One region of the Comamonas sp. MYb21 genome, then DNA from elsewhere that is predicted to be linked to it. Evidence: predicted binding sites of a transcription regulator. Region 1 holds the regulator's gene; the other holds the start of a gene.
The links. The regulator sigma-54, encoded in region 1, starts transcription at its own class of promoters, with help from an activator protein. The targets are predictions, from matches to a motif close to TGGCANGNAANCTGCTTT.
Positions count from the first base shown of each region.

Region 1 (15,518 bases):
GGCGGGCAGCCAGGCGCAGGTCTTCATGTCGGCCTTGCGCACCATGGGGCCGGCGTACATGGCGGTGTGCATTTCATCGCCGGTGCGGTCCAGGAAGCCGGTGTTGATGAAGGCCACGCGCGCAGGCGCTGCGGCAATCGCGGCCTTCAGGTTCACCGTGGTGCGGCGCTCCTCGTCCATGATGCCGAGCTTGACGGTGTTGGCGGGCAGCCCCAGCATCTGCTCGACGCGGCCAAACAGCTCGTTGGCAAAGGCCGCTTCGGCCGGGCCGTGCATCTTGGGCTTGACGATATAGACACTGCCGGTGCGGCTGTTGCGGATGCCCTGGGCGCCCTTGCCCTGCAGGTCGTGCATGGCAATCGCCGTGGTCACCACCGCGTCCATGATGCCTTCGGGGATCTCTTTCTGGTCCGCGCCCCAGAGGATGGCCGGGTTGGTCATCAGGTGGCCGACATTGCGCAGGAACATCAGCGAGCGGCCATGGAGCTTGAGGCGGTCGCCATTGGCGCCCGTGTACTCGCGGTCGGCGTTCAGACCCCGGGTCACCGTCTTGCCGCCCTTGTCGAAGGACTCGGTCAGGCTGCCCTTGAGAATGCCCAGCCAGTTGGCATAGCCGTTGACCTTGTCTTCGGCATCCACCGCCGCCACCGAGTCTTCCAGATCGAGAATCGTCGACAGCGCCGCTTCCACCACCACGTCGGAGACGCCGGCGGCATCGCTGCTGCCAATGGGCGTGGCCTTGTTGATGATGATGTCGATGTGGATGCCGTTGTTCTTCAGCAGCACCGATTGGGGTGCGGCGGCATCACCTTGGTAGCCGACAAACTTGGCGGCGTCCTTCAAGCCGGTCTTGCTGCCGTCCTTCAGGGAGACGGCCAACTGGCCGCCTTCAACAGCGTAGCCGGTGGCATCGGCATGCGAGCCTTGGGCCAGTGATGCGGCCTGGTCCAGGAACTGGCGGGCATAGGCCACGACCTTGGCACCGCGCACGGGGTTGTAGCCCTTGCCCTTTTCTGCGCCACCGTCTTCGCTGATGGCATCGGTGCCGTAGAGCGCGTCATACAGCGAACCCCAACGGGCGTTGGCGGCATTCAGTGCATAGCGGGCATTGAGAATGGGCACCACCAGCTGGGGGCCGGCTTGCACGGCCAGCTCGGAGTCCACGTTCTCGGTGCTGGCCTTCACGTCCTTGGGCTGCTCGACCAGGTAGCCGATCTGCGTCAGAAACTGGCGGTAGGCCGGCATGTCGGTGATCGGGCCGGGGTGGGCCTTGTGCCAGCTGTCCAGCTCGGCCTGCAGGCGGTCGCGCTCGGCCAGCAGGGCCGCGTTCTTGGGCGCCAGGTCAGAGACGATGGCATCAAAACCTTGCCAGAACGCAGCGGGCTCCACGCCCGTGCCTGGCAGCACCTGGGTGTTCACAAAGTCATACAGAACCTGGGCCACTTGCAGGCCGTGGACGGTGGTGCGTTCAGTCATGGTGTCTACCTTTCAATACTTAACAACTGCAGGTGCGCGGGAGCACCCATCAGCACACTTTATTCCATACCCACCATGGCAATCAATCCATTAAAAACACTTTGATATATGACTTTTATGGATGTAATCAACGGCTGCCAGCGCCTCGTTAGCTGGGCGTGGATGTGATGGTTTGAATGATCTGATCCAGCGTATTTATATATCAAGCCTCTGTCAGGGCTGCTGCCAGCGTAGGCGCTGGCTCGCTGCAGCGCCCTAGCACAGCTGTTGCCCAAAAGTAGCAAGCCATCAGAAAAAGCGCGCAAAGCTTGATGGAAATCAGAAATGATCAGATACAATCATTTTCATCAGGAGGCGGTAATTTTCCACGCGCCTTCGCTTTTCAGGAGTGTTTCCATGGCGAATTTGACCGACAGCTTGAATGATCTGATGTCTCTGGAAGGCGCTCTGTGCGCAGCGGTTGTCGACTACAACAGCGGCATGATGCTGGCCAGCGCCGGCACCGGCGTGGACATGGAGCTGGCAGCTGCCGGTAACACCGAAGTGGTGCGCGCCAAGATGAAGACCATCAAGGCCCTGGGCCTGAACGAGAACATCGACGACATCCTCATCACGCTGGGCAAGCAGTACCACATCATCCGTCCTTGCTCGCGCCTGGCCGGCATCTTTGTGTACTACGTGCTCGACAACAAGCGCGCCAACCTGGCGCTGGCACGCCGCAAGGTGACCGACGTCGAAAGCGCGATGACCATGTAAGGGTGGGCCGGGCCGCGCTAGGCCGCGCCAGCGCTGCTGAGCGGCCATGGTTGTTACCTGGCGTACCGCCATGGCGCCGTCGCGTCGCAAATAACATACGCTTTGTTACGAGTTGCGGGCCGCGCTGCTGCCCGCTGTTTTTGCAGGCGGGCACAAGCCAGCCCATGCGCGGCTGCTATCCAAATGTCAGATTCCTGCGCCGGGCGCACCTGCCTGGGTGACTGCCGCATGCAGAGAATGATTGCTCTGATCAGAAGTGACTTATTAGAATCATCTATACCTTAATAAGGTGGTAGTGCTTGATATAGATCACATGGATTGGAGATCGACATGGCAAATCTGAACGACAGCTTGAGCGACTTGATGACGATGGACGGCGCGCTGTGCGCTGCCGTGGTGGACTACAGCAGCGGCATGATGCTGGGCAGCATCGGCAGCGGTGTGGACATGGAGCTGGCAGCGGCCGGCAACACCGAAGTGGTGCGCGCCAAGATGAAGACGATGAAGGCCCTGGGCCTGAACGACAACATCGACGACATCCTTATCACCTTGGGCAAGCAGTACCACATCATCCGCCCATCGCAGAAGCTGGCCGGCATCTTCGTCTACTACGTGCTGGACAAGGCCCGCTCCAACCTGGCGCTGGCCCGCCGCAAGGTAGCCGATGTCGAGTCGAACATGAGCATGTAAATACGCGCGAAGCGGCGTTGGCCGCCACCGCACAACGGGCCCCGATGGGCCCGTTGGCTTTTGCAGCGCCCGTGCTGCGCAGGCTAGGCCGAGACCAGCGGCGCGCGGAACTGGTAGCCCACTTTTTGCTGCGATTGCAGCGGCACCGCCAGCGGCGTGGCCTTTTCGATGCGGCGGCGCAGGCGGTAGATGGTGGCGTGCAGGCTGTTGTCGGAGTCGCTGGCCGTCGGGTAGCCCAGCAGCTCACGGATCTGGTCGCGGCCTACGACGGCGCCCTGGGCTTTTAGAAAACACTGCATCAGCATCAGGTCGGTGGGGCTCAGGTCCACGCTCTGGCCATCGGGGGTCAGCAGCAGGCTGCGGTGGCTGTCGAGCTTCCAGGCCGTGGCGACCTGGGCGGTGGTCATGATGCGGCGGTGCACGGCGCGCACGGCCAGCTCCACCTGCTCGAAGGTCACCGGCTTGGTCAGGTACATGTCGGCGCCGGCATTGATGACCTCGGCAAACACTTCGGGGCCCAGCCGGCCCGAGACGATCAGCACGCCCGCCTGGTTGCGCTTGCGCAGAATGCGCAGCAGGTCGGTGCCGTTGACGCCGGGCAGCATCAGGTCCAGCACATAGAAGTCAAAACGGTAGGGCTCGATGTCGGCCAGCAGGTCGCTGCTGTCGTTGTAAACCTGTACCTGAACGCCCTGGTTGCGCAAGTGCTGGGCCAGAAATTCGCTGTATTCGGGGTCGTCGTCGACCAGGGCGAGCGTGGCGGGGAGCATGGTGGTTCCGTGAAATGGTGCAGTCGGTGAAAAGTCCTGAGAAGCGCGGTGCCAGCTTCTGCAGGGGCAAGCGGCCGGTGGCCATCGCCTGGCTGGCTAATCGTCCAGCCCTTGGGGCAACTCAATGCGCATGATGGTGCCGTTTGGCTGGCGCGGCAAGGCCTGCACGGTGCCCTGGTGCAACTGCACCACCGAGCGCACGATGAACAGACCCAGGCCCGCGCCCGCCCGGTGGCGGTGTTCGGTGCCGCGCGTGCCTTTCTCGAACAGGCGCGGGCGCAGGCTGTCGGGGATGCCCGGGCCTTCGTCGATCACCTCGATGATCAGCGCCAACGGGTCGTCCGAATCGGCCAGGCGCAGCAGCACCGGGCTGTCAGCCGGGGCGTAGTTGAGCGCATTGTTGAGCAGGTTGCGGATGGTCAGCCGCATCAGCGCCGGGTGCAGCTGCACCGTGCGCGCCTCGGCATCCCAGACCACCTGGATGCGCGGGCGGGCATCGGCAGCGATGTCGTGCAGCACCAGGTTGACGAGGGTCGGCAGGTCGGTATCGGACGAGGCGCCAGCGCGCCCGCCCACGGCAAGAATGGTGCCGGCCGCCAAGGTGTTGTCCAGGGTGCCGATGACCTGCTGGAGCACATGCTCGGCGCGCAGCAAGGCCTTGGTGGCCGGGGTGGTCTGGCTCAGCTGCAGCTCGGCAATGGCCGACATGGTGGCCTGCATCGCGGCCGAAGCGTTGTTGAGCGGCTGGCGGATCTCATGCGAGAGCAGCTGCAGCATTTCGCTGTGCTCGGTGAGCATGGCGGTGCGCCAGTCCAGCAAGGTGCGCAGCTTGAGCAGCTCGCTTTTCTCTTCGGTGCGCTCCAGATCGGTGGACGAGAGAGCGGCCAGCTGCGCGCGCAGGTCGTCGGTTTGCGCCGCGTTGGCGTATTCGGCGCTGCAGTCCTGCATCAGCATCAGCACGCCCTGGGCGGTTTTGTTGCCTGCCGGCCCGGGCCAGAGGTGGGGTGAGAGGCTGATGCGGCGCCAGGCGACATGGCCATGGGCATCGGTCTTGCGCGTGTCGAACTGCTGGCGCAGGCCCTGGGCGGCGGCCTGCAGCGCGTCGTGGTGCTGCTGGGCAAAGTCGGGCGGCAGCGCTTCGTCGAGCAGTTGGCCGACGATGCCGGTCGTGGGCACGCCAAACCATTCGCACCACTGCGGTGTGGCCAGGCGCAGGCGCTGGTCACGGCCCCAGTAGGCCATGGCAACGGGGCTGCTGCCAAACAGGCGCAGCAGCTGGGCGGGGGCGTACCAGAGGGCGTCGGCGCTGGAGGGGGTGCTGGTGGGCGGCGTTGAAGCTGGCGGCATAGGAGCGGGGGCGCAGGAAAAGAGCGGCTGTCAATGATGTCGCAGCGGGATGTGCGCTTTCATGCGCCCGCCAGGCCGGAGCCCCGATGATAATAGGCTGTGGCCCTGCCAGCGCGTCGCACAAGCGGCGGCCAGCGGGCTTTGCGTATTTTCTGTGTTCTGTCTGGTATGGATCGCCTCAAGCAGCTCGAATCATTTGTCGCCATCGCCTCGCGCGGCAGCCTCACGGCCGCTGCCAAGGCCGAAGGCGTGGCCCCGGCCATCATGGGCCGCCGGCTCGATGCGCTGGAGGAGCGCCTGGGTGTCAAGCTGCTGGTGCGCACCACCCGCAAGCTCACCCTGACCTACGAGGGCGCGGCCTTTCTGGAAGACTGCCAGCGCCTGCTGGCCGAGCTGGCCAGTGTCGAGGCCAGCGTCAGCGCCGGCGGCATCAAGGCCACAGGCCATCTGCGCGTGACCGCGCCGGCCGGCTTTGGGCGCCGCCATGTGGCGCCGCTGCTGCCGCTCTACCATGCGCGCCACCCCGACGTGACGATCTCGCTGAACCTGAGCGACCGCCTGGTCGACCTGGCCGGTGAGGGCTATGACTGCGCGATCCGCGTGGGCGACCTGCCCGATTCCTCGCTGGTCAGCGTGCGCGTGGCGGACAACCGGCGCCTGTGCGTGGCCACGCCCGAGTACCTGCGCCGCCGGGGCATTCCGCGCCACCCCAGCGAGCTGAGCCAGCATGACTGCCTGACCTTGTCGAGCGAGGCCTCGCAGACGCGGGGCTGGGCGTTTCGCATGCCGGCAGCCACTGGCGCCAGCGAGGTGGTCTACCTCAAGCCCGGCGGCCCGCTCGATTGCTCGGACGGCCAGGTGCTGCACGACTGGTGCCAGCAAGGCTGGGGCATTGCTTGGCGCAGCACCTGGGAGGTCGAGTCCGAGATTGCCGCCGGCCGCCTGGTCGAGGTGCTGGAGGACTTTGCCGCGCCGCCCAACGGCATCTATGTGATGTTCCAGCAGCGCAAGCACCTGCCGCTGCGGGTGCGGCTGTGGATCGATTTCGTCAAGCAGCACTACGAACGAGCCGATTTCTGGAAAAAGATGGAGTAACACGATGACTTTGGAAGCTGTTCTGGCCTGCCTGCACCTGCTGGCCTTGTTGACCATGGTGGTTTTTCTCTCCAGCGAGGCGGCGCTGTGCCGCGCCGAGTGGATGAATGGGGCCGTGGTGCAGCGCCTGGCGCGCCTCGATCTGATCTACGCCTTTGCCGCGCTGGCGGTGCTGGCCACCGGCCTGCTGCGCCTGTTTCTGGGCGCCAAGGGCGTGACCTGGTATGTCAGCCAGCCGCTGTTTCACCTGAAGATGACCTTGGTCGTCGTCGGCGTGGTGCTGTCGTTCAAGCCGACAGCCGTGTTCCGCCGCTGGTTACGGCAATTGCGCGACAATGGCGCTTTGCCCGGGGACGCCGAGGTGCGCGCCACGCGTAAATGGGTCATGTGGCAAGCCCATCTGATTCCCGTGATCGCCGCCGTCGCCGTGTTTTATGCCCGGGGCTGGTAAACCGGCCTGGCGCTGGTAACTGCTTCGTCTAAGTTTCAAATATGTTGCAAGTCAAAAAAGATTTGCTCGCAGTGCTTGCTGCCGAGCTCGAGAAATTGTCGCCTGGCGCAGGTAGCCGTGCGGCCTTTGAAACGCCCAAGGTGGCCGCCCACGGCGACTATGCCGTGACCGCCGCGATGCAGCTGGCCAAGCCGCTCAAGGCCAATCCCCGCGCACTGGGCGAGCAGCTCAAGGCCGCACTGGAGGCAGCGCCCGCCTTTGCGCAATGGGTGGAAGCGGTCGAGATCGCCGGTCCCGGCTTTTTGAACCTGCGCCTCAAGCCCGCTGCCAAGCAGCAGGTGGTGCAGGAAGTGCTGGCCCAGGGCGAGCGCTTTGGCATGCAGCCCCAGCGCGATGAAAAGATCATTGTCGAGTTTGTCTCGGCCAACCCCACCGGTCCGCTGCACGTGGGCCATGGCCGCCAGGCCGCGCTGGGCGATGCGATCTGCAACCTCTATGGCAGCCAGGGCTGGTCCGTGCACCGCGAGTTCTACTACAACGACGCGGGCGTGCAGATCGACACCTTGACCAAGAGCACCCAGCTGCGTGCCAAGGGCTTCAAGCCCGGTGACGACTGCTGGCCCACCGACAGCGAGAACCCGCTGGCCAAGAACTTCTACAACGGCGACTACATTGGCGATATTGCCCAGGCGTTCCTCGCCAAGCAGACCATCGAGGCCGATGACCGTGCGTTCACCGCCAATGGCGATGTCGAGGACTACGACAACATCCGCAACTTTGCGGTGGCCTACCTGCGCAACGAGCAGGACAAGGATCTGCAGGCCTTCAACCTCAAGTTTGACGAGTACTACCTCGAGTCGAGCCTGTACCAGAACGGCCATGTGGACGAGACCGTCAAGCGCCTGATCGCCAGCGGCCACACCTATGAGCAAGATGGCGCGTTGTGGCTGCGCACCACCGACTTTGGTGACGACAAGGACCGCGTGATGCGCAAGTCCGATGGCACCTACACCTACTTCCTGCCCGATGTGGCCTACCATACGCAAAAGTTCCTGCGCGGCTACGGCAAGGCCGTCAACATCCAGGGCACGGACCACCACGGCACCATCGCCCGCGTGCGCGCCGGTCTGCAGGCCGTCAATGTCGGCATCCCCCAGGGCTACCCCGACTATGTGCTGCACACCATGGTGCGCGTGGTGCGCGGTGGTGAAGAAGTCAAGATCAGCAAGCGCGCCGGCAGCTATGTCACCTTGCGCGACCTGATCGAGTGGACCAGCAAGGATGCGGTGCGCTTTTTCCTGCTCTCGCGCAAGCCCGATACCGAGTACACCTTCGACGTCGACCTGGCCGTGGCCCAGAACAACGACAACCCGGTGTTCTACGTGCAGTACGCCCATGCGCGCATCTGCTCGGTGCTGCGCGGCTGGCAGGAGCAGGGCGGCGCTGGCCTGCCTGCGCTGAGCGGCATCGACCTGGGCGCGCTGCAGGGCCCGCAGGCCCAGGCACTGATGCAGATGCTGGCCCAGTACCCCGAGATGCTGAGCAACGCCGCCGCTGGCAATGCGCCGCACGATGTTACGTTCTATCTGCGTGACCTGGCCTCGGCCTACCACAGCTACTATGATGCAGAGCGTATCTTGGTGGATGACGAAGCCACCAAACTGGCCCGTCTGGCACTCGTGGCAGCGGTCGCGCAGGTGCTGCGCAATGGCCTGGCCGTGCTGGGTGTGAGTGCACCAGAGCGCATGTGATTTTGCGAACAAAGGTAATAACTGCAATGCGACGACATCAACGTGGTGGAACCATCCTGGGCCTGATCCTGGGGCTGCTGGTGGGCGTGGGCGCGGCCTTGGCCGTGGCCGTGTACGTCACCAATGTGCCGGTGCCGTTTGTCAACAAAGGTGGCGTCAAGGGCGAGGCCAAGGACAAGGCCGAGGCGCAGCGCAACCAGAACTGGGACCCGAACTCGCCGCTCTATGGCAAGAACCCCGCGCGGGCACCAGCGGCTGTGGCGCCGGCCGCGCAGGGCGTGGTGGTGCCAGAGCCGCCGCGCACCGTGGCTGACAACGCCACCCCGCCGGTGGAAAACAAGCCCGCCAAGCCCGAGGTGGTGCTGCCCGATCCGGCCAAGCCTGCCGACAAGCCAGCAGACAAGACCCAGGTCGCCAAGCTCGATCCCAAGGCCGGCCAGGGCGCCGATCCGCTGGGCGATCTGGCCAAGTCGCGCAGTGCCGATGGCACCGACGGCTTCCAGTACTTTGTGCAGGCCGGCGCTTTTCGCAGCCAGTCCGATGGCGATGCACAACGCGCCAAGCTGGCGATGATGGGCTGGGAAGCGCGTGTGAGCGAGCGCGAAGTCAATGGCCGCACGGTATACCGGGTGCGCGTGGGCCCATTCAACAAGCGCGATGATGCCGATGGCCTCAAAGGCAAGCTCGATGGCGCCGGCGTGGATGCGCAAATCGTCCGCGTACAGCGTTGAACTTTTGGCGGTGCAGGACACTCCTAACCGCAACTTGTCACTGGAGTTAACAAAACATGAAACGTCGTGAGTTTTCCACTTTGGCGGCTTCCGCTACTGCCGCTTCCGCGCTGAGCCTGCCTTTCGCTACTGGCGCCAACGCACAGGCCAAGTTCAAGGAAGGCAAGGACTACCTGAAGCTGGCCAAGCCCGTCACCCCCGATGCGCCCGCTGGCAAGGTCGAGGTGATCGAGTTCTTCTGGTACAGCTGCCCCCACTGCAATGCCTTCGAGCCGCAGTTTGAAGCCTGGGCCAAGACTGCCCCCAAGAACCTGCAGATCCGCCGCGTGCCCGTGGCCTTCAACAACACCTTTGTGCCCCAGCAAAAGATCTACTTTGCGCTGGAGTCGATGGGCCTGATCCCTGACGTGCATGTCAAGGTTTTCCGTGCGATCCACGTGGAGCGCCAACGCCTGAACAAGGACGACGAGATCTTTGCCTGGATGGACAAGAACGGCGTGGACCTGGCCAAGTTCAAGGAAGCCTACAACTCCTTCAGCGTCGCAGGCCAGGTGCGCAAGGCCACCCAGCTGCAAGAGTCCTACGGCGTCGAAGGCGTTCCATCGCTGGGCGTGGCGGGCAAGTACTACACCGACGGCACCCGTGCCGGCTCGATGAGCAACGTGCTGCAAGTGGTAGAGTTCCTGGCGGCACAAGGCTGAGCGGCCTCCCCAACGCTTTAGACAAAGCCCGCACGCGCGGGCTTTTTTGTGCCAAAAACGGCCCAACGCTCCAGCATGGCTACAATGGGGCAGAGCAAGATTCATGCCTTATGAGACACCGTATTTTTAACACTTTGTTGGTGGCAGTGGCCCTGGCCGTGCCGCTGCTGTCGCACGCCGAGCGTGCAGACCGCACCAAGCCCATGAACATCGAGGCGGACGATGGCCGCCACGATGAACTCAAGCAGACCAGTGTCTTCACGGGCAATGTGGTGGTGACCAAGGGCACCATCATCATCCGTGGCGCGCAGCTGACCGTGAGCCAGGACCGCGACGGCTTCCAGCACGGCGTGGTCACCGCTGCGCCGGGCAAGCTCGCGTTCTTCCGCCAAAAGCGGGATTCCGCCCCTGGCGCGCCCGACGAGTTCGTCGAAGGCGAAGGCGAGGTCATCACCTATAACGGCCGCGACGACACCGTGCACTTTGAGCGCCGTGGCGAGCTGCGCCGCTACCGCGAGACCACGTTGACCGACCAGGTCAGTGGCCCGCTGATCGTCTACAACAACCTGAGCGACACCTTCACGGTCTCCGGCCAAAAGGGTGCCCAGGCGGCGGCCGATCCCAAGCCCGGCGCGCCCAAGAAGGACCGCGTGCGCGTGATCCTGACGCCCAAGGCCGACGGCAAGGCGGACGACAAGGCCAGCGCCCCGGCCAAGCCCGCTGCCGATGACAAGACGCCATTGCGCCCCAGCACCCAACTGAACGACGGAGCCAAGTAACCGTGGCAGAAAACTCGTCGACCATTTCCGTCAATGCCCGGGTCGCCAACAGCGACCACCGCAGCCAGCTGGAGGTCTTGCACCTGGAGAAGTCCTATGGCAGCCGCAAGGTGGTCAAGGATGTATCGCTGTCGGTGCGCAAGGGCGAAGTGGTGGGTTTGCTCGGCCCCAATGGCGCGGGCAAGACCACCTCGTTCTACATGATCGTGGGCCTGGTGCGCAGCGATGGCGGGGATATCCGCATCGATGGGCAGTCGGTGGCCAATATGCCGATCCACCAGCGCTCGCAGCTGGGCCTGTCCTACCTGCCGCAGGAAGCCTCGATCTTTCGCAAGCTCAGCGTGCAGGACAATGTGCGCGCCGTGCTGGAGCTGCAAAAGGATGAGCATGGCAAGCCGCTCTCGCGCGCCGAGGTCGAGCGCCAGCTCACCGCGCTGCTGCAGGAGCTGCGGGTCGAGCACCTGCGCGAGTCACCGTCGGTGGCGCTGTCCGGGGGCGAGCGCCGCCGCGTCGAGATCGCCCGTGCACTGGCCACCCAGCCCCGTTTTATCTTGCTCGACGAGCCCTTCGCCGGCATCGACCCCATCGCCGTGATCGAGATCCAGCGCATTGTCGCCTTCCTCAAGGAGCGCGGCATTGGCGTGCTGATCACCGACCACAATGTGCGCGAAACCCTGGGTATCTGTGACCATGCCTGCATCATCAGCGATGGCAAGGTGCTGGCCGCCGGGACGCCGCAAGAGATTGTGGAGAACGCAGAGGTCCGGAGGGTGTATCTGGGTGAACATTTCCGTATGTGACACCGCACGCCTTGGCGGGCGTGCCAGCCAAGCTACCGACCCGCGCTGCGGGCCCGGTAGGGCTGATCTGTTGCCAACTGCCGCAGCCGCTGCAAAGGCGCAGCCATGATGCCGTCGCTGTCGCTGCGCGTATCGCAGAACCTGACCCTAACGCCCCAGTTGCAGCAGTCGATTCGCCTGCTGCAGCTGTCCACGCAGGAGCTGACGCAGGAAGTCGAGCAGATGCTCGACGAAAACCCGTTTCTGGAGCGCGAGGGCGAAGAGGCCCCCGAGGCCGAAGCCGGTAAAGACGCCGCTGAATCTGCCGAGGCTGCAGAAGCAGCCGACAAGGCTGCCGATACTGCTGCCAGCGCCGACACCAGCAACAGCAGCGATTTCGAGCCCGGAACCTCCGACCAGCCGCTGGATTTTGCTGCGGGCAAGGAAACCGGCGTCGATGCCGAGGCCGCTGCCGGCGATTCGGCATCGGACTGGGAAGAGTGGGGCGGCGATCTGCCCGCCCGCTCCAGCGCAGGCGATGATGACGACGAGACGCCGATGTCCGACCGGCGCAGCGAGCACCTGAGCCTGCAGGATGTGCTGCACCGCCAGGCCTTGTCGCTGCGCCTGTGCCAGGAAGACCGGGCCGCGCTCTACTTTCTGATCGAATCGCTGAACGACGACGGCTACCTCGAAGAAACGCTGGCCGAGCTCGCGCAAAGCTTTGGCGATGCTTCGGACCCCGAGCGCTACGAGGCGCTGCTGCACCACCTGACCGTGGCGCTGCGCTTGCTGCAAAGCCTGGAGCCGATTGGTGTGGGCGCGCGCAACCTGTCCGAGTGCATGCAGCTGCAGATCAAGGCCCAGCAGCGCCTGTTGGATGAAGAGGGCTCGGACACGCCCGAGGCCGATGCGCTGGCGCTGGAGACTGCCTTGCTGGTCTGCCAGGAGTCCCTTGATCTGCTGGCGCGCCGTGATGTGCGCAAGCTGGTGCAGCTGACCGGTTGCAACGAGGCGGCGGTGCGCAGCGCGCTGGCGCTGATCGCCAAGCTCGAACCCCGCCCCGGCCGGCCCTATGCCGATGTGGACCGCAACACCATCATCCCCGATGTCATCGTGCGACCCAGCAATGAGCGCGGCCTGCCGGTGCCCGGTTTCAGCGTGCAGCTCAATGCCGAGGTGATGCCGCGCCTGCGCGTGCAGGATGTCTACGCCAATGCCTTGCGCAGCCACAAGGGCAGCGAAGGCCATGGCGCACTGCAGCAGCGGCTGCAGGAGGCGCGCTGGTTCATCAAGAACATCCAGCAGCGCTTTGACACCATCTTGCGCGTCTCGCAGGCCATCGTCGAGCGCCAGCGCAATTTCTTTGTGCATGGCGAGCTGGCGATGCGCCCCATGGTGCTGCGCGAGATTGCCGACGAGCTGGGCCTGCACGAATCCACCATCAGCCGCGTGACCACGGCCAAGTACATGGCCACGCCCCAGGGCACGTTTGAGCTCAAGTACTTCTTTGGCTCGGGCTTGGGCACCGAGACCGGCGGCAGCGCGTCGAGCACGGCCGTCAAGGCGCTGATCAAGCAGCTGCTCGACGAGGAAAGCGCGAAGAAGCCGCTGTCGGATGCAAAGATCGCCGATCTGCTGCAGGCCCAGGGCATTGAATGCGCGCGCCGCACGGTGGCCAAGTACCGCGAGGCCATGCGCATCCCGCCCGCCAGCTTGCGCAAGGCGCTGTAGCCAAAGTCTCAGCCACCATAAAAAAACCGCAGCTGCCTGGGCACTGCGGTTTTCGCTTGTGGAAGCTGCCGATTTACTTCGGCCACAGCCACCAGATGAACAAGGCCAGTACGGCCAGCATCAGGCCGAACTTGGTGAGCTTGTAGGCGGTCTTGTTCCAGGCCTTGAAGCGGCGGCGGTACTGGCCCATGTAGAACGAGATCTTGAAGATGCGGCTGATGAAGCCGCGCGGATCGCCTTCGTTGTTGGGCGAGCTGGCAGCAGCCACCACATGCGTGCCCAGCCAGCGGTTGAGCCACTGCGCAAAGCCATTGGTCATCGGGCGCTCGACATCGCAGAACAGCACGATGCGGTTGCCTTCGGAGCCGTTCTCGGCCCAGTGCATGAAGGTCTCGTCAAAGATCACGCCTTCGCCCTCGCGCCAGCTGTAGGGCGTGCCATCGACCTCGATCATGCAGCGGTCGTCATTGGGCGCCAGCACAGCGAGGTGGTAGCGCAGCGAGCCGGCATAGGGGTCGCGGTGCAGGTTGAGCTTAGCGCCGGGCGGCAGCTCGGCAAACATGGCGGCCTTGATGCCGGGGATGGCCTGCACCAGCGCCGTGGTCTTGGGGCAGAGCTCCATCGCAGACGGGTGGGCCTGGCCATACCACTTCAGGTAGAAGCGCTTCCAGCCGGTCTTGAAGAAGGAGTTGAAGCCCGCGTCGTCGTTGTTGGCCGCCGCCTTGATCTGCATGGCCTGGTGCAGGCCGATGGCCTCTTCGCGGATCTCGCGCCAGTGGGCCTGCAGCGGGGCCAGGTCGGGGAAGGTGCTGGTGGGCAGGTAGGGCGTGCGCGGTACCTTGCTGAACATCAGCATGAACACATTGAACGGCGCCGTAAAGGTGGAGTGGTCAAACAGCTGGCGCAGCAGCTTGTGCCGCACCTTGCCGCGCAGGTGCATGTAGAGGCCGCAGCCAAAGAAAAGCAGCACCAGGGCCAGAACGATGATTTTTGCCATAGACAGCGATTTTAGCGACTGCGCTGTGGCGGCTGTCTGCGCAAGCGCAAACTGGCGTGCGGCAAGGGCTGCCGGGCGGTTTGATGGCCTGCTGGCAGCAGGCCTATTGCAGCCGTCCCAGGGCCGCGCGCTTACTTGGGCTGGGCGGCGAACGCGGTTTTCAGGCGCTGCAGCATCTCGCGGTTGAGCTGGCGCTGCTGGCCGCTCCAGTGCGTCATCGCCTTGTTCAACTCGGCCTGCAGCGCATTGGCGGTCTGCCAGTCGCCCTGGCCTGCGGCCCAGATCGCGTACTCGGCCATCACATCAAAGCTGCCCGAGTGCTGGCGCGCAAAGTCAAAGCTCTTGCGCGCCATCGCCTGGTCGCCCAGCTGGGCATAGGACTTGGCCACCAGCAGGCCCACGGCCTCGGCGCGGAAATGCACATCGGCCTGGGCAATCACGCGCAGCTGCTGCAGCGCCTGCTGCGGATGGCCGGCCTGGTAGGCCGCTTGCGCAGCGCCCCAGCGGATATCGAGGTCGTTGGCAAACGGGCCCTTCATGCTGGCCTCGAAGTGGCCAAAGGCCTGTTCGGCCTGGCCATTGGCCAGCAGGGCCTGGGCCAGGCGGATCTGGTTCTGCGCGGTGGGGCTGTAGTCGTAGGCGGCCTGGGCTTCGCGCACTTCGCGGGTCGGGTCCAGCGCCTTGACGGCATTGCTCGCCAGGCTGCGGGCATGGCGCTGCAGGCGCGAATTGGGCAGGTAGATGGCAAAGAAATACACCACGCTGCCCAGGAAGGGGAAGGCCAGCAGCACAAACAGCCAGTAGTTGTTCTGGCCGCTGCGCACGGCGTGGACCGCAAAAAACAGCGCAATGATGACGTGTACGCCGGCTCCGAGGTAGGGCATCCGCATTCTCTCTGAGTGATGGAGGGGAAGGGCGGCTGCACCGAGGGCTGCGGCCCGCTCTGGGGCCAGACTATAGCAGCCAGCCACCCGTTACGCCTGCGCTATGGGCGCCGGGCTGGCGAATGCCACTGGCACAGTCCACATTCCCGTGCGCTTGGCAGACAATGGGGCAAGCGCGTATGCTTGCCCCCCTGCTTATGAACCAACTGCATTTGTTTTTGCCCTGCGCCGCCGGCGTCGAGGGCCTTTTGGCGGACGAAGTCCATGCCATCACCGGCGCCAGCGGCCAGGACCTCCTGGTGGCGCGCGGCGGCGTCATGCTGCGCGGCATGTGGCGCGATGCGCTGCTGCTGAACCTGCACAGCCGCCTGGCCCAGCGCGTGCTGGTCGAGCTCTCGCACAGCATGTACCGCAACGAGAACGACCTCTACCGCGCCGCCAGCGAGGTGGCCTGGGAGATCTGGTTCTCGCCCAAGGAGACCTTCAAGATCGAGGTCACCTCCCAGCACAGCCCGTTGACCAGCCTGAACTTTGCCGCGCTGCGCGTCAAGGATGCGATTGCCGACCGCTTCCGCGA
Region 1 covers NZ_JBBGZC010000011.1:210,136-225,653, reverse strand. Annotated here, with positions in the region: gene WH367_RS17905 (malate synthase G) at 1-1,476, opposite strand, end outside; gene WH367_RS17900 (hypothetical protein) at 1,873-2,232, shown strand; gene WH367_RS17895 (hypothetical protein) at 2,563-2,922, shown strand; gene WH367_RS17890 (response regulator transcription factor) at 3,006-3,692, opposite strand; gene WH367_RS17885 (sensor histidine kinase) at 3,789-5,039, opposite strand; gene WH367_RS17880 (LysR family transcriptional regulator) at 5,208-6,134, shown strand; gene WH367_RS17875 (DUF2214 family protein) at 6,139-6,585, shown strand; gene argS (arginine--tRNA ligase) at 6,627-8,336, shown strand; gene WH367_RS17865 (SPOR domain-containing protein) at 8,363-9,067, shown strand; gene WH367_RS17860 (thiol:disulfide interchange protein DsbA/DsbL) at 9,124-9,768, shown strand; gene lptA (lipopolysaccharide transport periplasmic protein LptA) at 9,879-10,547, shown strand; gene lptB (LPS export ABC transporter ATP-binding protein) at 10,571-11,347, shown strand; gene WH367_RS17845 (RNA polymerase factor sigma-54) at 11,453-13,060, shown strand; gene WH367_RS17840 (aspartyl/asparaginyl beta-hydroxylase domain-containing protein) at 13,134-14,057, opposite strand; gene WH367_RS17835 (hypothetical protein) at 14,189-14,941, opposite strand; gene WH367_RS17830 (THUMP domain-containing class I SAM-dependent RNA methyltransferase) at 15,139-15,518, shown strand, end outside.

Region 2 (15,518 bases), on a different contig from region 1:
GCGGTGGCCGGCCTGTGCCCGCTGACGGAAGCCAACCTGGGCGATGGCATCTTCGATCTGCCGCGCTGGCAGGCCGGCAATGGCCGCTGGGGGATTGGCTCGGACAGCCATATCGGCGTGAACGCGGCCGAAGAGCTGATGATGCTGGAGTACAGCCAGCGCCTGCAATCGCAGCAGCGCAATGTGGCGGCCAGCGCCCAGCAGCCCCATGTGGGCAGCCATATGCTGCTGGCAGCGGTGCAGGGCGGCGCGCAGGCCAGTGGCCGCGCGGTGGCCGGCCTGGCGCTGGGCCAGCAGGCGGATTTTGTGGTGCTCGATGGCCAGCACCTGGCGCTGGCCGGGCTGCCCGCTGCCGAGCAGCTCGATGCCCATGTGTTTGCCAGCAGCCGCAGCAGTGCGGTGGCCAGTGTCTGGGTGGGCGGCCAGTGCTGCGTGGCCGACGGCCGCCACCGGCTGCACCACAGCGCGCAGCGCGGCTTTGTCGCCGCGCGCAGCGAACTTCTTCAGGAGCCATGATCCATGCATTTTGAAACCGACCGCGCAGCGTTTGAATTCCGCCAAGGCACGGCGCCGCTGCTGATCTCCTTCCCCCATGTGGGCACCTATGTGCCGCCCGCGCTGGCCGAGCGCTTTACGCCCGAGGCGCGCGAGGTGCATGACACCGACTGGCACCTGCCGCTGCTCTATGCGTTTGCGCAGGAGATCGGGGCCTCGACCCTGGTGGCCACGCATTCGCGTCTGGTGGTGGACATGAACCGCCCCCCCGATGGCGCCAGCCTCTACCCCGGCCAGAGCGTCACCGGCCTGTGCCCGGTGGACACCTTTGCCGACACCCCCGTCTACCAAAGCGCCGCGCTGCAGCCCGATGATGCCGAAATCGCCCAGCGCCGTGACCAGGTCTGGAAGCCCTACCACGACCAGCTGGCCGCTGAGCTGGCCCGCATCCAGGCCCAGCATGGCGCAGCAGGCCTCTGGGATGCGCATTCGATCCAGTCGGTGCTGCCGCGCTTTTTTGACGGCAAGCTGCCCGATCTGAACCTGGGCACCAACAAGGGTGCCAGCTGCGGCGAAGGCCTGGGCGAGGCGCTGCTGGCCGAGGCCCGCAAGGGCGAGGCCGATGGCTTTAGCAGCGTGCTCAATGGCCGCTTTCAGGGCGGCTATATCACGCGCCACTATGGCCAGCCGGCGCAGAACGTGCATGCCATCCAGCTGGAGATGACGCAGAGCAGCTATATGCAAGAGCACATGCCTTTTGACTACCTGCCGGCCGTGGCCGCCAAGGTGCAGCCCCATGTGCACCGCATGGTGGAGACCTTGCTGGCCTACGTGCAGCAATCGGCACGCTGACCCCGCTCTCCCAATATGGCATCCCGGGCTTGCACCGCGCAGGCCAGGGATGCCTTTTTTTTGCTCTACTGACCGAGCAGGTTTTGCTGCTGGCAGGCCGCGCTCCTGCGGCAAATCGGTCGACAATAGCGGGCTATGACTACCTCTAGCACCGACAACGCGGCAGCCGCTCCTGCGGCGGCTTTCTGGACCGATCTTGAGCAAGCGCTGGGCCCCAACGGCTTTTCGCGCGGCGCGGACGCCATCCCCGAGAAGTACTGGACCGACTGGAGCGGCACGCCGCCGGTGCCGCCGCTGGCGCTGCTGCGCCCGCGCAGCACCGAAGAGGTCAGTGCCTTGCTGCGCATCTGCCATGCCCACCGGGTGCCGGTGGTGCCCCAGGGCGGGCTGACGGGCCTGGCCGGTGCGGCGGTGCCAGTCGCCCAGGGCGTGGCGGTGGCGATGGACCGCATGCAGCAGATCGAGGACGTGAATGCCCGCACGGGGCTGATGACGGTGCAGGCCGGCGTCACGCTGCAGGCGGTGCAGGAAGCGGCCGTGGCGGCGGGCTGGGTGTTTGGCGTGGACCTGGGCGCGCGCGGCAGCTGCCAGATTGGTGGCAATGTCTCGACCAATGCGGGCGGCAATGGCGTGCTGCAAAACGGCATGATGCGCGAGCAGGTGCTGGGGCTGGAGGTGGTGCTGGCCGATGGCACGGTGCTGCCGATGCTGCGGCCCATGCTGAAGAACAACACCGGCTACGACCTCAAGCAGTTCTTTATCGGTGCCGAGGGCACCCTGGGCATCATCACCCGCGTGCTGCTGCGCCTGCGGCCCGCCCCGCAGGCCAAGGCCACCTGCATGGTGGCGCTGCCCGGCTTTGACGAGGCGCTGGCGGTGCTGGCGCGCATGCAGGCCCGTTTTGGCAACAGCGTGGCCGCGTTTGAGCTGATGTGGAGCGACTTTGTGCAGACCTCCATCCAGTGGCAAAAGCTGCAGCCGGCCTTTGACCAGCAGCACCCGCTGCAGGCGCTGATCGATGTGGATGGCAAGGACGAGGCTGCGCTGCGCGCTGCGGTGGAAGAGGCCTTGGGCGAGGCCATGGAGGCCGGTGAGGTGGTGGATGCAGTGATTGCGCAATCGAGCGAGCAGGCCAAAAGCCTGTGGAAGCTGCGCGAGGCACCCGCCGAGATGACCGCGCACATGCATCCGCCGGTGAACTTTGACGTCAGCCTGCCGCAGGTGGACATTGGCCGCTTTGCCGCCGCCTGCCGCGCCGCCTTTGATGCGCGCTGGCCTGGCCACCACAGCCTGTTCTTTGGCCATGTGGGCGACGGCAACCTGCATGTCACCACCGACAGCCAAACCATCCATGGCGAGGACGAGGCGCTGGAAGCCGTGCTGTACGGCCTGGTGCAGCAGTTCCAGGGCAGCGTATCGGCCGAGCATGGCATTGGCCTGCACAAGATGCCCTACCTGGGTTTTAGCCGCACGCCGCAGGAGCTGGCCGCCATGCGGGCGATCAAGCAGGCGCTCGATCCGCTGGGGCTGATGAACCCGGGCAAGGTGCTGGCGGCGGACTGAACCCCGCTTTAACCCCTTCCTACAGAACCGGCGCCTGCAGCGATGCAAGCGCCGGTTTTCTTTTGAGGGCTGGTCCATCGCCCAGGGCACCGATGTGGTGCGATCGGGCTTTAGCCGGCAGCGCTGGCCAGCACTGCGCATGCCTGCAGGCCCCGTATCCAGGCGCTTTCCCGGCCGATGGCATAGAAACTGCTACCTTTTGAAACAAACCCGCAATGGATGACAACGTACAAAGGGGATGGCATGCAAATGGTGCAGATGGCTGCGATTGACAAGGCCGATACGGCCTGGCTCTTGGTCTCTACGGTGCTGGTGTTGCTGATGACACTGCCGGGTATTGCGCTCTTCTATGCCGGCCTGGTGCGGCGCAAGAACGTGGTCAACACGATGGTGGCCGTGTTTGCGGTGGCGGCCGTGGTGGCGCTCACCTGGTTTGCGCTGGGCTACTCGCTGGCCTTCAGCAAGTCCAGCGCCTGGCTGGGCGGGCTGGACCGGGCCTGGTTCTCATCGATGCGCCTGGATGCGGCAGCGGGCACCGTGTCGGTCAGCCACCTGGCGCCCCATCTGCCCGAGTCGCTCTATGCGCTGTTCCAGATGGCCTTTGCCGTTATCACCACCACCTTGATCATTGGCGCCGTGGTCGAGCGCATGCGCTTTTCGGCGCTGCTGCTGTTCTCGGGGCTGTGGAGCGTGCTGGTCTATGCGCCGGTGGCCCACTGGGTCTGGGAGAGCGATGGCTGGCTCAACAAGCTGGGCGCGCTGGACTTTGCCGGCGGCGCGGTGGTGCACGTCAATGCGGGGGTGTCAGCGCTCGTCTGCGCGGCCATGCTGGGCCGGCGCCAGGGCTATGGCCGCCAGGCCTTTGAGCCGCACAGCCTGGGCTGGACGGCGATGGGCGCCGCGCTGCTGCTCATTGGCTGGTTTGGCTTCAATGCCGGCTCGGCGCTGTCGGCCGATGGCCGTGCCGCGCTGGCGATGCTGGTGACCATGGTGGCGGCCGCTGCTGGCGCGCTGTCCTGGATGCTGGTCGAGTGGTGGGTGCGCGGCGCGCCCACCTTGCTGGGCGTGCTCTCGGGCCTGATTGGGGGGCTGGTGGCCATTACCCCGGCGGCCGGCTTTGTGCAGGTGGGCGGCGCGGTCGCCATTGGCCTTATTGCGGGCGTGGCCTGCTTTTGGGGCGCCACCTGGCTCAAGCGCCGCCTGGGCGTGGATGACTCGCTCGATGTGTTTGGCGTGCACGGCGTGGGCGGCATTGCCGGCTCGCTGCTCACCGCCTTGTTTGCCGACCGCGCCATTGCCGGTGTGGATGCCACGGTTCTCAACCAGCTGGTGGCCGTGGCGGCCGTGGCTATTTACAGCGCGGCGGGCACGGCCATTTTGCTGACCATCATCCGCGTGGTTCTGCCTTTGCGGGTGACGGCGCAGCAGGAGCTGGATGGCTTGGACCAAAGCCTGCACCAGGAAAGCCAGCATTGAGAGTCGCTCACACGCCCCTGGATACGTCGTTGCAAAACCTTGGCGGTGTACAGCCTAAGGATTTGCGCCTCGTCTCCACCGCAAACCTGCGGTGTGCGGGGCCGTGTTAGCGCCTCTTATTGAGGCAGGTTGCGCCGCCTGGGGCGCGCAGCCTATCCATCAGGTTCTGCCACGGAGGAGCTTGTATGAATGACAGTGAACGCCTGGCCATCGCCGCGCATTTGCATGTGGCGCTGCGCCGCAAGACGGGCCGGGTCACCGATACCGAGTGGATGGCCAGCGATACCGCCTACGGCCAGGCCATGGCCCAGTTTGCGCTGAACCATGCCCGCAGCAACCAGGATGCGGAGTTGGAGCGGCTGGCGCTGCGTTTTGCGGCCAGCCTGCCGGGCGCGCCAGCACCGGCGGCAGCAACCATGGCCGCTGCGGCGGCAGGGCCCGCTGCGGATGCCGTTGCGCCGGGCCTGGTGGCTAGCGCCAAGCGCTATGTAGGCGGCTTGCGTTGAAGGGATAGCGAGAGAGGGAGGGAAGGGGAAGCCTGGGAACAGAAATAGATCGAAATGGAACAAATGATCCAATAATCTATTGAAAAAATACAAATGATCCTTATACTATGCGTATCGCTGCCGGCGCAGGGCTGGTGACGCATTGTGAAGGAGTGCTCGCATGAGCCATGTCATCCATCGTTCTCTGGCCCAGGTTCCTCTTGTCGCGGTCGGCGGCAAAGGCGTGGAATTGTTTGACCAGGCCGGCAAGGCCTACCTGGATGCCAGTGGCGGCGCGGCGGTCTCGTGCCTGGGCCATGCCCACCCGGATGTGCTGGCAGCGATGCACCGCCAGCTCGACCAGCTGGCCTATGCCCACACCAGCTTTTTCACCACCGAGGTGCAAGAGGCGCTGGCCGACCACCTGGTCGCGCATGCGCCTGCGGGCATGACCGAGGTCTACTTTGTCTCCGGCGGCTCCGAGGCGGTGGAGGCAGCGCTGAAAATGGCGCGCCAGTATTTTGTCGAGATCGGCCAGCCCGAGCGCACCCACTTTGTCGCGCGCCGCCAAAGCTACCACGGCAACACCTTGGGTGCCTTGGCCGTGGGCGGCAATGAATGGCGGCGCAAGCAGTTTGCCCCCATCCTGATGGACGTGGGGCGCGTGGCCCCGGCCTATGAGTACCGCGACCGCCTGGACGGCGAGAGCCAGTCCGCCTATGTGGCGCGTCTGCTGGCCGAGATCGATGCCCAGTTCCAAGAGCTGGGCCCAGACAAGGTGATCGCCTTTGTCGCCGAGCCCGTGGTGGGCGCGACCCTGGGCGCGGTGGCGGCCCCTGCCGGCTACTGGCAAGGCCTGCGCGCGCTCTGCGACCGCTATGGCATCTTGCTGATCGCCGATGAGGTGATGTGCGGCATGGGGCGCACCGGCACCCTGCACGCGGTCGAGCAAGAGGGCATCAGCCCCGATCTGATGACCATTGCCAAGGGCCTGGGCGGCGGCTACCAGCCGATTGGCGCGGTGCTGGCGCAGCGCAAGATGGTCGAGGCCATGCGGCGCGGCAGCGGCCTGTTCCAGCATGGCCATACCTACATCGGCCACGCGATGGCGGCGGCCGCCGCGCTGGCGGTGCAGCAGGTGATACAGCGCGACCAGCTGCTGCCCCAGGTGCTGGCACGCGGCGCCTATTTGCAAAAGCAGCTGCATGCGCGTTTTGATGCGCACCCGCATGTCGGCGATATCCGGGGCCGAGGCCTGTTCTGGGGCGTGGAGCTGGTGCAGGACCGCAGCAGCAAGGCGACCTTTGACCCGGCGTTCAAGCTGCATGCCAAGGTCAAGGCGCAAGCCATGGCCCATGGCTTGCTGTGCTACCCCATGGGTGGCACGATCGATGGCCTGCATGGCGACCATGTGCTGCTGGCGCCGCCCTTTATCAGCAGCGAGGCCGAGCTGGACCAGGTGGTCGAGCGCCTGGGCGATGCCATTGACAAAGTGCTGGCCCAACAACCGGTAGCCGCCTGAACACGCCCCCGAAACGATCTGAAAGAACCCGCCCGATGACGCCCTCCCAGGACCGCCTGGCGCCCTTGCCCCCCGAGGCCTGGAGCGAAGAGCAGCGCCGCTATGCCCAGCCCATCATCGATGGCCCGCGCGGCGCGCTGATATCGCCCTTTGTGCCCTTGCTGCGCAGCCCCGAGCTGATGGACCACACCCAGCGCCTGGGCGAGTACCTGCGCTACCGCAGTGCCATCGGCGTGCGCCTGACCGAGCTGGCGATTCTGGTTACGGCCCGCCAGTGGACGCAGCAGGTGGAATGGGCCATCCATGCGCCGATTGCGCTGCGTGAAGGGGTGGGCCAGGCGACCGTGGATGCCGTGGCCCAAGGCCGCCGCCCCGATGCGATGCCCGAGGACGAAGCGGTTGTGCATGACTTCTGCATCGAGCTGCACCAGCAGCGCCAGGTGAGCGACGCCACCTGGGCGCGCGCGCAGCGGCTGTTTGGCGACAAGGGCGTGATGGACCTGATCGGCATCAATGGCTATTACAGCCTGCTGTCGATGGTGATGAATGCCGCGCGCACGGCGGTCCCGGCATCCACCGCCCAGCCACTGGTGCCCTTGGCCTGATGTGATGGCTGCCGCATCGCCGACAATGGGCCGATGCGTTTTCATTCCAACGACCAGCCCCTTTGGTCTCTTGAACCCCTGACCGCGCAGCACCTGGATGGCCTGATGCAGGTCCAGCTGGCCTGCTATGGCGCAGACTTTATGGAGAGTGCCGCGCTGTATGCGGCGCGCTTGGCCAGCCCTGTGCAGTGCTCGCTGGTGGCCGTGCAGCAAGGCCAGGTGCTGGCCTATCTGGCGGCCTACCGCTCCGTGCTGGGCAAGGTGACCCCGCTGCATGGCGGCTTTGCTGGTGCAGCGCCTGCTGACACGCTGTACCTGCATGACATGGCCGTGGCTCCTGCGCGCGCTGGCGAGGGCCTGGCCTCTGCGCTACTGCAGGCGATGCTGCAACAGGCGCTGAGCGATGGGCTGCGTTACTCGGCGCTGGTGTCGGTGATGGGCTCGCAGCCGTACTGGCAGCGCAAAGGCTATGCAGCGCTGCTGCCCTGGTCGGCCCAGGAGCGTGAGGCCTTGCTGAGCTATGGCGAGGATGCGCAGTACATGGCGCAAGCTTTGGTTTGAGTCCAAACCCCGGGCGCAAAAAAGGCCAGCACGGGGCTGGCCTTGGCGTCTTGCTTTTAAAGCCGCTTACTGGTGGATATTGCCTTCAACGGCGTTGACGCGCACTTCCACCTCGGTATTGGCCGCGTTGAGGATCTTGACGTCATAGGTCAGCACACCCAGGTGGTCGTCCAGGTCCACTTCGATGGCCTTGCCGGGGGTGTGCTTCAAGGCGGTGGCGATGGCATCGTTGATGCCGATCTTGGCGGCAGCCAGGCGGTCGGTGTCCTTTTTCTCGGCGGCGCCATCGTCCTTGTTTTCCGTCACCTTGGCGGCGTCCAGCGCGCTGAACTTGAGCTTGATCTCACGGCCCTGGGCGTTGATGCCGCTGACTTCGTAGATGGGCTGCTTTTTCTTGGTATCGATCTCGGCCTTGAGCACCTTGAGGCCATGCTGGCTCTGCGCGCTCTGGACGGCCTGGGCCAGGTCGAAGCGGGCCGCTTGCACGGCAGCGATCTTGTCGGCGGTGCTGGCCAGGGCGCTGCCGCTCAGCGATGCCAGGGCGAGCGTCAAGGCCAGAGCGGTGGTGGAGAGGGTGCGTTGCATGGTCAATCCTTTCAAGCGGTAGCTAACAAACGATAGTCAGCATAAATAATATTAATAGAATTTTATTGGCGATAGCTTGCGCATTGTCAGTGTTTGCCCAAGCCCTTGGGGTAGGCGGTGGCCCTGCACCGACGTAGGCCAAGACTGGCGTATAGGACGCCGCGAACGGCAGGCCGCTAAAATGCGGCCTTTGTCGCTTTTTTCTTCCTCCACTCCCATGGTCAACAATCAGAATATGGCGAATGCGATCCGCGCACTCGCAATGGATGCCGTTCAACAAGCCAATTCCGGCCACCCCGGTGCGCCGATGGGCATGGCCGACATGGCAGTGGCCTTGTGGAGCAAGCACCTCAAGCACAACCCGCTCAATCCCCAGTGGATCAACCGCGACCGTTTCATCCTGTCGAACGGCCACGGCTCGATGCTGATTTACGCGCTGCTGCACCTGACCGGCTACGACCTGCCGATCAGCGAGCTGAAGAACTTCCGCCAGCTGCACAGCAAGACCCCGGGCCACCCCGAAGTGGACATCACCCCCGGTGTGGAGACGACCACCGGCCCGCTGGGCCAGGGCGTGACCAATGCCGTGGGCTTTGCGCTGGCAGAAAAGCTGCTGGCCGCTGAATTCAACCGCCCCGGCCACGATGTGGTGGACCACCACACCTATGTGTTCCTGGGCGATGGCTGCCTGATGGAAGGCATCAGCCACGAAGCCTGCGCACTGGCCGGCGCCTGGAAGCTGAACAAGCTGATCGCGCTGTACGACGACAACGGCATCTCGATCGACGGCAAGGTGCAGCCCTGGTTTGTGGACAACAGCGCCCAGCGTTTTGAAGCCTACGGCTGGAACGTGATCGGCCCGATCGACGGCCACGACCCCAAGGCCGTGAGCGACGCGATTGCCAAGGCCAAGAAGGTGGCTGACAAGCCCACCTTCATTATCTGCAAGACTTCCATCGGCAAGGGCAGTCCCAACCGCCAGGACACCAGCAAGGCCCACGGCGAGCCGCTGGGTGCCGAAGAAATCGGCCTGACCCGCGCCGCGCTGGGCTGGACCTCGGCCCCGTTCGAGATCCCTGCCGACGTCTACGAAGCCTGGGACCACAAGACCTTTGGCGCCAAGGCCGAATCCACCTGGGATGCGCAGTTTGCCGAATACGCCAAGGCCTTCCCCGAGCTGGCCGCAGAACTGAAGCGCCGCATGGCCGGCGACCTGCCCAAGCAGTTTGCCCAAGTGGCCGTGGAAGCCGTGGCCCAGGCCCACACCCAGGGCGAGACCGTGGCCAGCCGCAAGGCCAGCCAGCTGGCGCTGGAAGCCTTTACCGCTGCCATGCCTGAGCTGCTGGGCGGCTCGGCCGACCTGACCGGCTCCAACCTGACCAACACCAAGTCGACCCCCGCTTTCCGCGTGGACGACAGCGGCGCTGTGGTCAAGACCGAAGACGGCAAGATCGGCCGCCACATCAACTACGGTGTGCGCGAGTTCGGCATGGCCGCCATCATGAATGGCGTGGCGCTGCATGGCGGCTTCATCCCTTACGGTGGCACCTTCCTGACCTTCAGCGACTACAGCCGCAATGCCATCCGCATGGCTGCGCTGATGAAGCGCCGCGTGGTGCATGTGTTCACCCATGACTCCATCGGTCTGGGCGAAGACGGCCCCACCCACCAGTCGATCGAGCACGCTGCCAGCCTGCGCCTGATCCCCAACCTGGATGTGTGGCGCCCGGCCGATACGGCAGAGACCACCGTGGCCTGGAGCGTCGCACTGACCAACCGCAACAAGCCCACCGCGCTGCTGCTGTCGCGCCAGAACCTGCCTTATGCGCCCAAGAATGGCGACGCCATCGGCAACATCAGCCGTGGCGCCTATGTGCTGTCCGAGCCCTCGGACATTGGCCTGAACAAGAAGGCGCAAGCCGTGATCATCGCCACCGGCTCGGAAGTGCAGCTGGCCTTGAAGGCCCAGCGCCTGCTGGCCGAGCGCAAGATCGCCGTGCGCGTGGTCTCCATGCCCAGCACGACCACCTTCGACCGCGAAGACGTGGCCTACAAGCGCAGCGTGCTGCCCGCTGGCCTGCCACGCGTGGCCGTCGAGATGGGTGTGACCGACTTCTGGTGGAAGTACGGTTGCGCGGCCGTGGTGGGTATTGATTCCTACGGCGAGTCGGCCCCCGCCGGCGTGCTGTTCGAGCACTTTGGCTTTACCGCCGACAACGTGGCCAACACGGTGCAAGTGGCGCTGCAAAAGCGTTAATCGCTCAGCGCCTCACCCATAAATAACGCAGGGATGCGGGCCGCAAGGCCTGCAGCCTGCGTTTTTTTATGGCCGCTTGGGGTGATGGAGTAACTGGCGGGGCAGCGCTTAGCGGCCCAGGCCCTCGCCATCATGGCGGTGCGACTGGGTGGGCTCGGAGGCCACATCGAAGGCGATGAAAGCCAGCACCAGCTGCACGCCCAGGATGATGGGCAGCGCGCTGACCATGACGGTGCCCGCGGTGGTGGCCACATTGGAGACGATGGAGTGCATCCAGTGGACCAGACCGAACACGGTGCCCCAGGTGATGAGCAGCAGGCCCAGCGGCAGCTCCAGCGAGGCCACCGACATGCCGCGCAGGTAGTAGTTGTAGAAAATGCGCTTGCAGAAGTTGCGCAGATGTCCGGCCATGAACTCGGTCAGCACCTTGGAGATCTTGAGGTTGCTGACCTCGTCCTCGTAGCGCGAGTCGATGGGGATGTCCAGAACCACCGCGCGCACCGTGTTCAGGCGGAACAGCATGTCGGTCTCGAAAAAATAGCGCTGGCTGATCTTGTGCAGCGGCAGCTGCGCGGCCGTACTGGCGGCAATGGCGGTAAAGCCATTGGTGGGGTCAAAGCTGCTCCAGTAGCCGGTGGAGAACTTGGTCATGAACGACAGCACCGCATTGCCAAAGATGCGGATGCGTGGCATGCGGGCAATCTTTTCGAGGTTGAAAAACCGGTTGCCCTTGGTGTAATCGGCGCGGCCACTGGCAATGGGGGCCACAAAGCGGGGCACGAGGGTCGGGTCCATCTGCCCGTCGCCATCGATCTTGACGAGCACGCCATAGCCGTCTGCAATTGCTGCGCGGTAGCCCGCCATCACGGCGCCGCCCACGCCCAGGTTGACCTCGTTGAACAGCACCCGCACGCGCGCGTCGGGGCAGTGCTCCTGCACAAAGCGGCCGCTGCCGTCGGGGCAGCAGTCGTCGACGATGTAGATGCCATCGACCTCTGGGCCGATCTCGGCAATCACCGCCAGGATATGGCGCGTCACCTTGTAGCAGGGAATGACGACTGCCGTGCGCAGGCTGGAAGGCGAAGAGGGGAGCGACTGGCTCATGGCGTTTGTGAGGCGGCCCACCATCTGGGGCAGTGTTGCTGCAGGCTGTTGAAAGGATGCCGGGAGGGCGCCCGTGCTGGCAAGGATTGTTGCACAGCCTGGGGCCCGGGCCGGCAACGGCTGTTGCGCGCTGGCAGTCACGCCGGCGATAGCTGGCGCGGGGCTGGCAATGGCCCACTATTCCAGGGCCCAGCCAGTGTTCTCTACAATACGCGGCAAAATCAGACCGCCCCTCCTCGCACCTTCCCGGCCCGCTCTCTGTAGCGTGCCCCTGGCTGCGGTTTGGCAGGTCTGGCCCCTCCGGCAAGTGGCGCCAGCGGCAGCGAGCGTGGCCCAGGCCGGCGGGCATGCGGCATTTCATTACTTGGAGATCACTATGGCAATCAAGGTAGGCATCAACGGCTTTGGCCGTATCGGCCGCAATGTGCTGCGCTCTGCAGTGCAGAATTTTTCCGATATCGAGATCGTTGCGATCAACGACCTGCTCGAGCCTGACTACCTGGCCTACATGCTGCAGTACGACAGCGTGCACGGCCGCTTCCAGGGCACGATTGCCGTCGAAGGCAACACCCTGATCGTCAACGGCAAGAAGATCCGCCTGACGCAAGAGCGCGACCCTGCCAACCTGAAGTGGGACGAAGTCGGCGCCGATGTGGTGATCGAATCTACCGGCCTGTTCCTGACCAAGGAAACGGCACAAAAGCACATCGATGCGGGCGCCAAGAAGGTGATTCTGTCGGCCCCCTCGAAGGACGACACCCCCATGTTCGTGTTTGGCGTGAACTGCAAGACCTATGCCGGTCAAGCGATCATCTCCAACGCATCCTGCACCACCAACTGCCTGGCCCCTGTGGCCAAGGTGCTCAACGACAAGTGGGGCATCAAGCGCGGCCTGATGACCACCGTGCACGCAGCGACTGCCACGCAAAAGACCGTGGACGGCCCCTCGAACAAGGACTGGCGCGGCGGCCGTGGCATTCTGGAAAACATCATCCCATCGAGCACGGGCGCTGCCAAGGCCGTGGGCGTGGTGATTCCTGAGCTGAACAAGAAGCTGACCGGCATGTCTTTCCGCGTGCCTACGTCTGACGTCTCCGTGGTCGACCTGACCGTGGAGCTGAACAGCGAAGCGACCTACGAAGAGATCTGCGCCGAAATGAAGGCCCAGTCGCAAGGCGCCCTTAAGGGCGTGCTGGGTTACACCGAAGACAAGGTCGTGGCCACCGATTTCCGTGGCGAGACCTGCACCTCGGTGTTCGATGCCGAAGCCGGTATTGCCCTGGACAAGACCTTTGTGAAGGTCGTCTCCTGGTACGACAACGAGTGGGGCTACTCGAACAAGTGCCTGGAGATGGTGCGCGTCGTCACCGCCAAGTAAGCGCCTGGCGCGGTCTGTGCCCGGGCGATGGCCCGGGGCATGCGACACACACAACCAGCACCGGCAACGGCGCTGGTTTTTTTGTGCCCGTTTGCAACCGTGCTTGGGCAGAAAGGCCTATATTGCCTTATCAAATTGAGGAGATCTACCGATATGGCGCAGCAGGCACAAGCCCAGGCACAGAGCACGACCAGCAATTACCGCGTGGATCTGCAAGATCCACAGGGCCATCTGTGGCATGGCGATGAGCCCCAGGCCGTTGGTGGGGGCGATACGGCCCCCAGCCCCATGCAGCTGCTGCTGTCGGCCCTGGGTGCTTGCACGACGATTACGGTGCAGATGTATGCACAGCGCAAGGCCTGGCCACTGACGGGGGTGCGGGTGGAGCTGGCGCTCAACCCCGATGGCGGCGCCGCAGCGGGCAACGACATCGTGCGCCGCATTCAGCTCGAAGGCGATCTGAGCGACGAGCAGCGCAGCCGGCTTAAGCAGATTGCAGAAGCCTGCCCGGTGCATAAGTTGTTGGTGGGGGAGGTGCGGGTGGTCACAGCGCTGGCTTGAGGCTGGCCGGACACCCAATAAAGCGCGCAGGCCGTACAGAGCGGCGTGCAGGTGAAAGCGCTTTGCAGCGCTTGAAAACGTTCAGAGTGCCTCACACAACCTGGAGACGATGCACAAAGCGGTTAAGGAAATTAACAGCTCTGTAGCGAGGTTTCAAAGGCCGTGGTCGTCGCTCTTATTGCACAACGATATTGTTGTGGTCGATGTGGTAGTCAAAGTCGGGCTTGGCCAGCGACACGGTCACGGGTTGGCCCTCGATGGTCCAGGACAGCACAAAGCTGGCGATGGCCGTCGAGACATCGACTTCCATGGGGCTTGGGATGGTTTCGAGCTGACCGTCGCCGATGCGGTGCTGAACAATGCCTACCACGCGAGCCTTGAAGTTCTCGGGGTAGTTGTGGGAGTGTTGAGTCGTCATTGGTTGTCTCCTTTCAATGAGGGGGCACCGAATTCCAGCCTGGCATCATGCGTTGCCAAGCCGGAGTCATGGAAGCCGCCAGCACGACCTGGCAAATCTGAGAGTTGCACCGGCTGCCAGAGCGAATCCCTGGGAGCCTGTCGTCGCGCCAGCTGCTGCCGGGCGCTAACACGTTGGAATATGTGGCAGTGACGCCCTCTCTGGTCATCACTTCCGCACCACTTGTTTGTACCATACCTGCAAGGCAGTGATGTGTAGGTCTGTTTCGGCGGAATGTGCGCGCCTTCGCGCAAGCGCACCCGCCCCCGATGAAGGAGATGGAAAATGAGTATCGATAACAAGGCCTTGCGGCATTACCCCGGGCGCATTGCGGATGTGGGCGGTGTGCCGGTGCTGCGCGCGCTGCCCCAGCGCGGACGGCGCATGGTGGGCGCCTGGTGTTTTCTGGACCATGCGGGTCCTTCGCACTTTGAGAGCGGGCCTGGCATGCAGGTGGGCCCGCACCCCCACACCTGTTTGCAGACCTTCACCTGGATGATCGAGGGCGAGATCCTGCACCGCGACAGCCTGGGCAGCGAGCAGCCGATCCGCCCCGGCCAGGTCAACCTGATGACCGCAGGCAAGGGCATTGCGCATTCGGAAGAGAGCCTGGGCAAGCCGGACTTTCATGCGGTGCAGCTGTGGATAGCGCTGCCCAAGGACCAGCGCTTTATGCCGCCGCGCTTTCAGCACTACCCGCAGCTGCCCCGGCTGCAGGAACACGGCATCCAGATGACGGTGCTGGCGGGCGATTGGCTGGGCCAGCAGGCACCCACCGAGGTGCACAGCCCGCTGGTAGCCGTCGATATGGAAGCGGCGCAGGCCAGCAGTGCCAGCCTGGCGTTGCGGCCCGATTTTGAATACGCGGTGCTGTGCCTTTACGGCGATGTGCAGGTCAACGGCGAGCCGGCCCCCAGCAACGAACTGGTCTACCTGCCCGATGGCCAAACCAGCCTGGATCTGCAATGCGGCGCCGGCAGCCGCTGCATTCTGCTGGGCGGCACGCCCTATGAAGGCGGCGTGATGATCTGGTGGAACTTTGTCGGCCAGAGCCAGCAAGAGATCGAGGGCTTTTTGCGCGACTGGCAAAACGGTGAAGGCTTTGGGGCGCCGGTGGCCTCGCCGCTGCCGCCGCTGGTGCCACCGTCGCTCGAAGGCGTGCACCTGCGCAGTCCGGGCGAGGCGCCCGCCAAGGACTAAGAGTCGCTAACACAACCCTTGATACGTCGTTGCCGAGCCTTGTCGTACTACTGTACTGCCTGCGGCTCGGCGCCTAGTCGGGGACGCCTAGTCTCAACCGCAAACCTTCGGTTTGCTGGGTCGTTTTAGCGACTCTAAGCAGTGCTGGCTGTGCGGCGCTGCAGCGTAAAAGGCGGCAGGCTGGCCAGCAGCCGCTGGCCATAGCCGGTGCGCACCAGGCGTTTGTCGTAGCAGTAGACATGGGCCTGGTCTACCTCGGTGCGGATCGCGCGCCCGACCCACTGGGCCAGCCGGATGGCGGTGGCGGGCACCACAATCTCGCTGAAAGGGTCGCGGCCCGAGTTCTTCAGCCATTCGGCGCGGGCCTCGTCGACGGGGTCATCGGGCGGCGCAAAGGGCAGCTTGGTGATGAACAGC
Region 2 covers NZ_JBBGZC010000005.1:310,943-326,460, reverse strand. Annotated here, with positions in the region: gene WH367_RS09725 (formimidoylglutamate deiminase) at 1-516, shown strand, start outside; gene hutG (N-formylglutamate deformylase) at 520-1,347, shown strand; gene WH367_RS09715 (FAD-binding oxidoreductase) at 1,483-2,910, shown strand; gene WH367_RS09710 (ammonium transporter) at 3,154-4,386, shown strand; gene WH367_RS09705 (hypothetical protein) at 4,572-4,892, shown strand; gene WH367_RS09700 (aspartate aminotransferase family protein) at 5,053-6,393, shown strand; gene WH367_RS09695 (carboxymuconolactone decarboxylase family protein) at 6,429-6,998, shown strand; gene WH367_RS09690 (GNAT family N-acetyltransferase) at 7,032-7,559, shown strand; gene WH367_RS09685 (PepSY domain-containing protein) at 7,626-8,144, opposite strand; gene tkt (transketolase) at 8,362-10,401, shown strand; gene WH367_RS09675 (glycosyltransferase family 2 protein) at 10,510-11,505, opposite strand; gene gap (type I glyceraldehyde-3-phosphate dehydrogenase) at 11,882-12,883, shown strand; gene WH367_RS09665 (OsmC family protein) at 13,037-13,444, shown strand; gene WH367_RS09660 (hypothetical protein) at 13,620-13,862, opposite strand; gene WH367_RS09655 (pirin family protein) at 14,187-15,101, shown strand; gene dinG (ATP-dependent DNA helicase DinG) at 15,236-15,518, opposite strand, start outside.
Region 2: the regulator sigma-54 is predicted to act here: its motif matches at 3,089-3,106, upstream of WH367_RS09710 (ammonium transporter).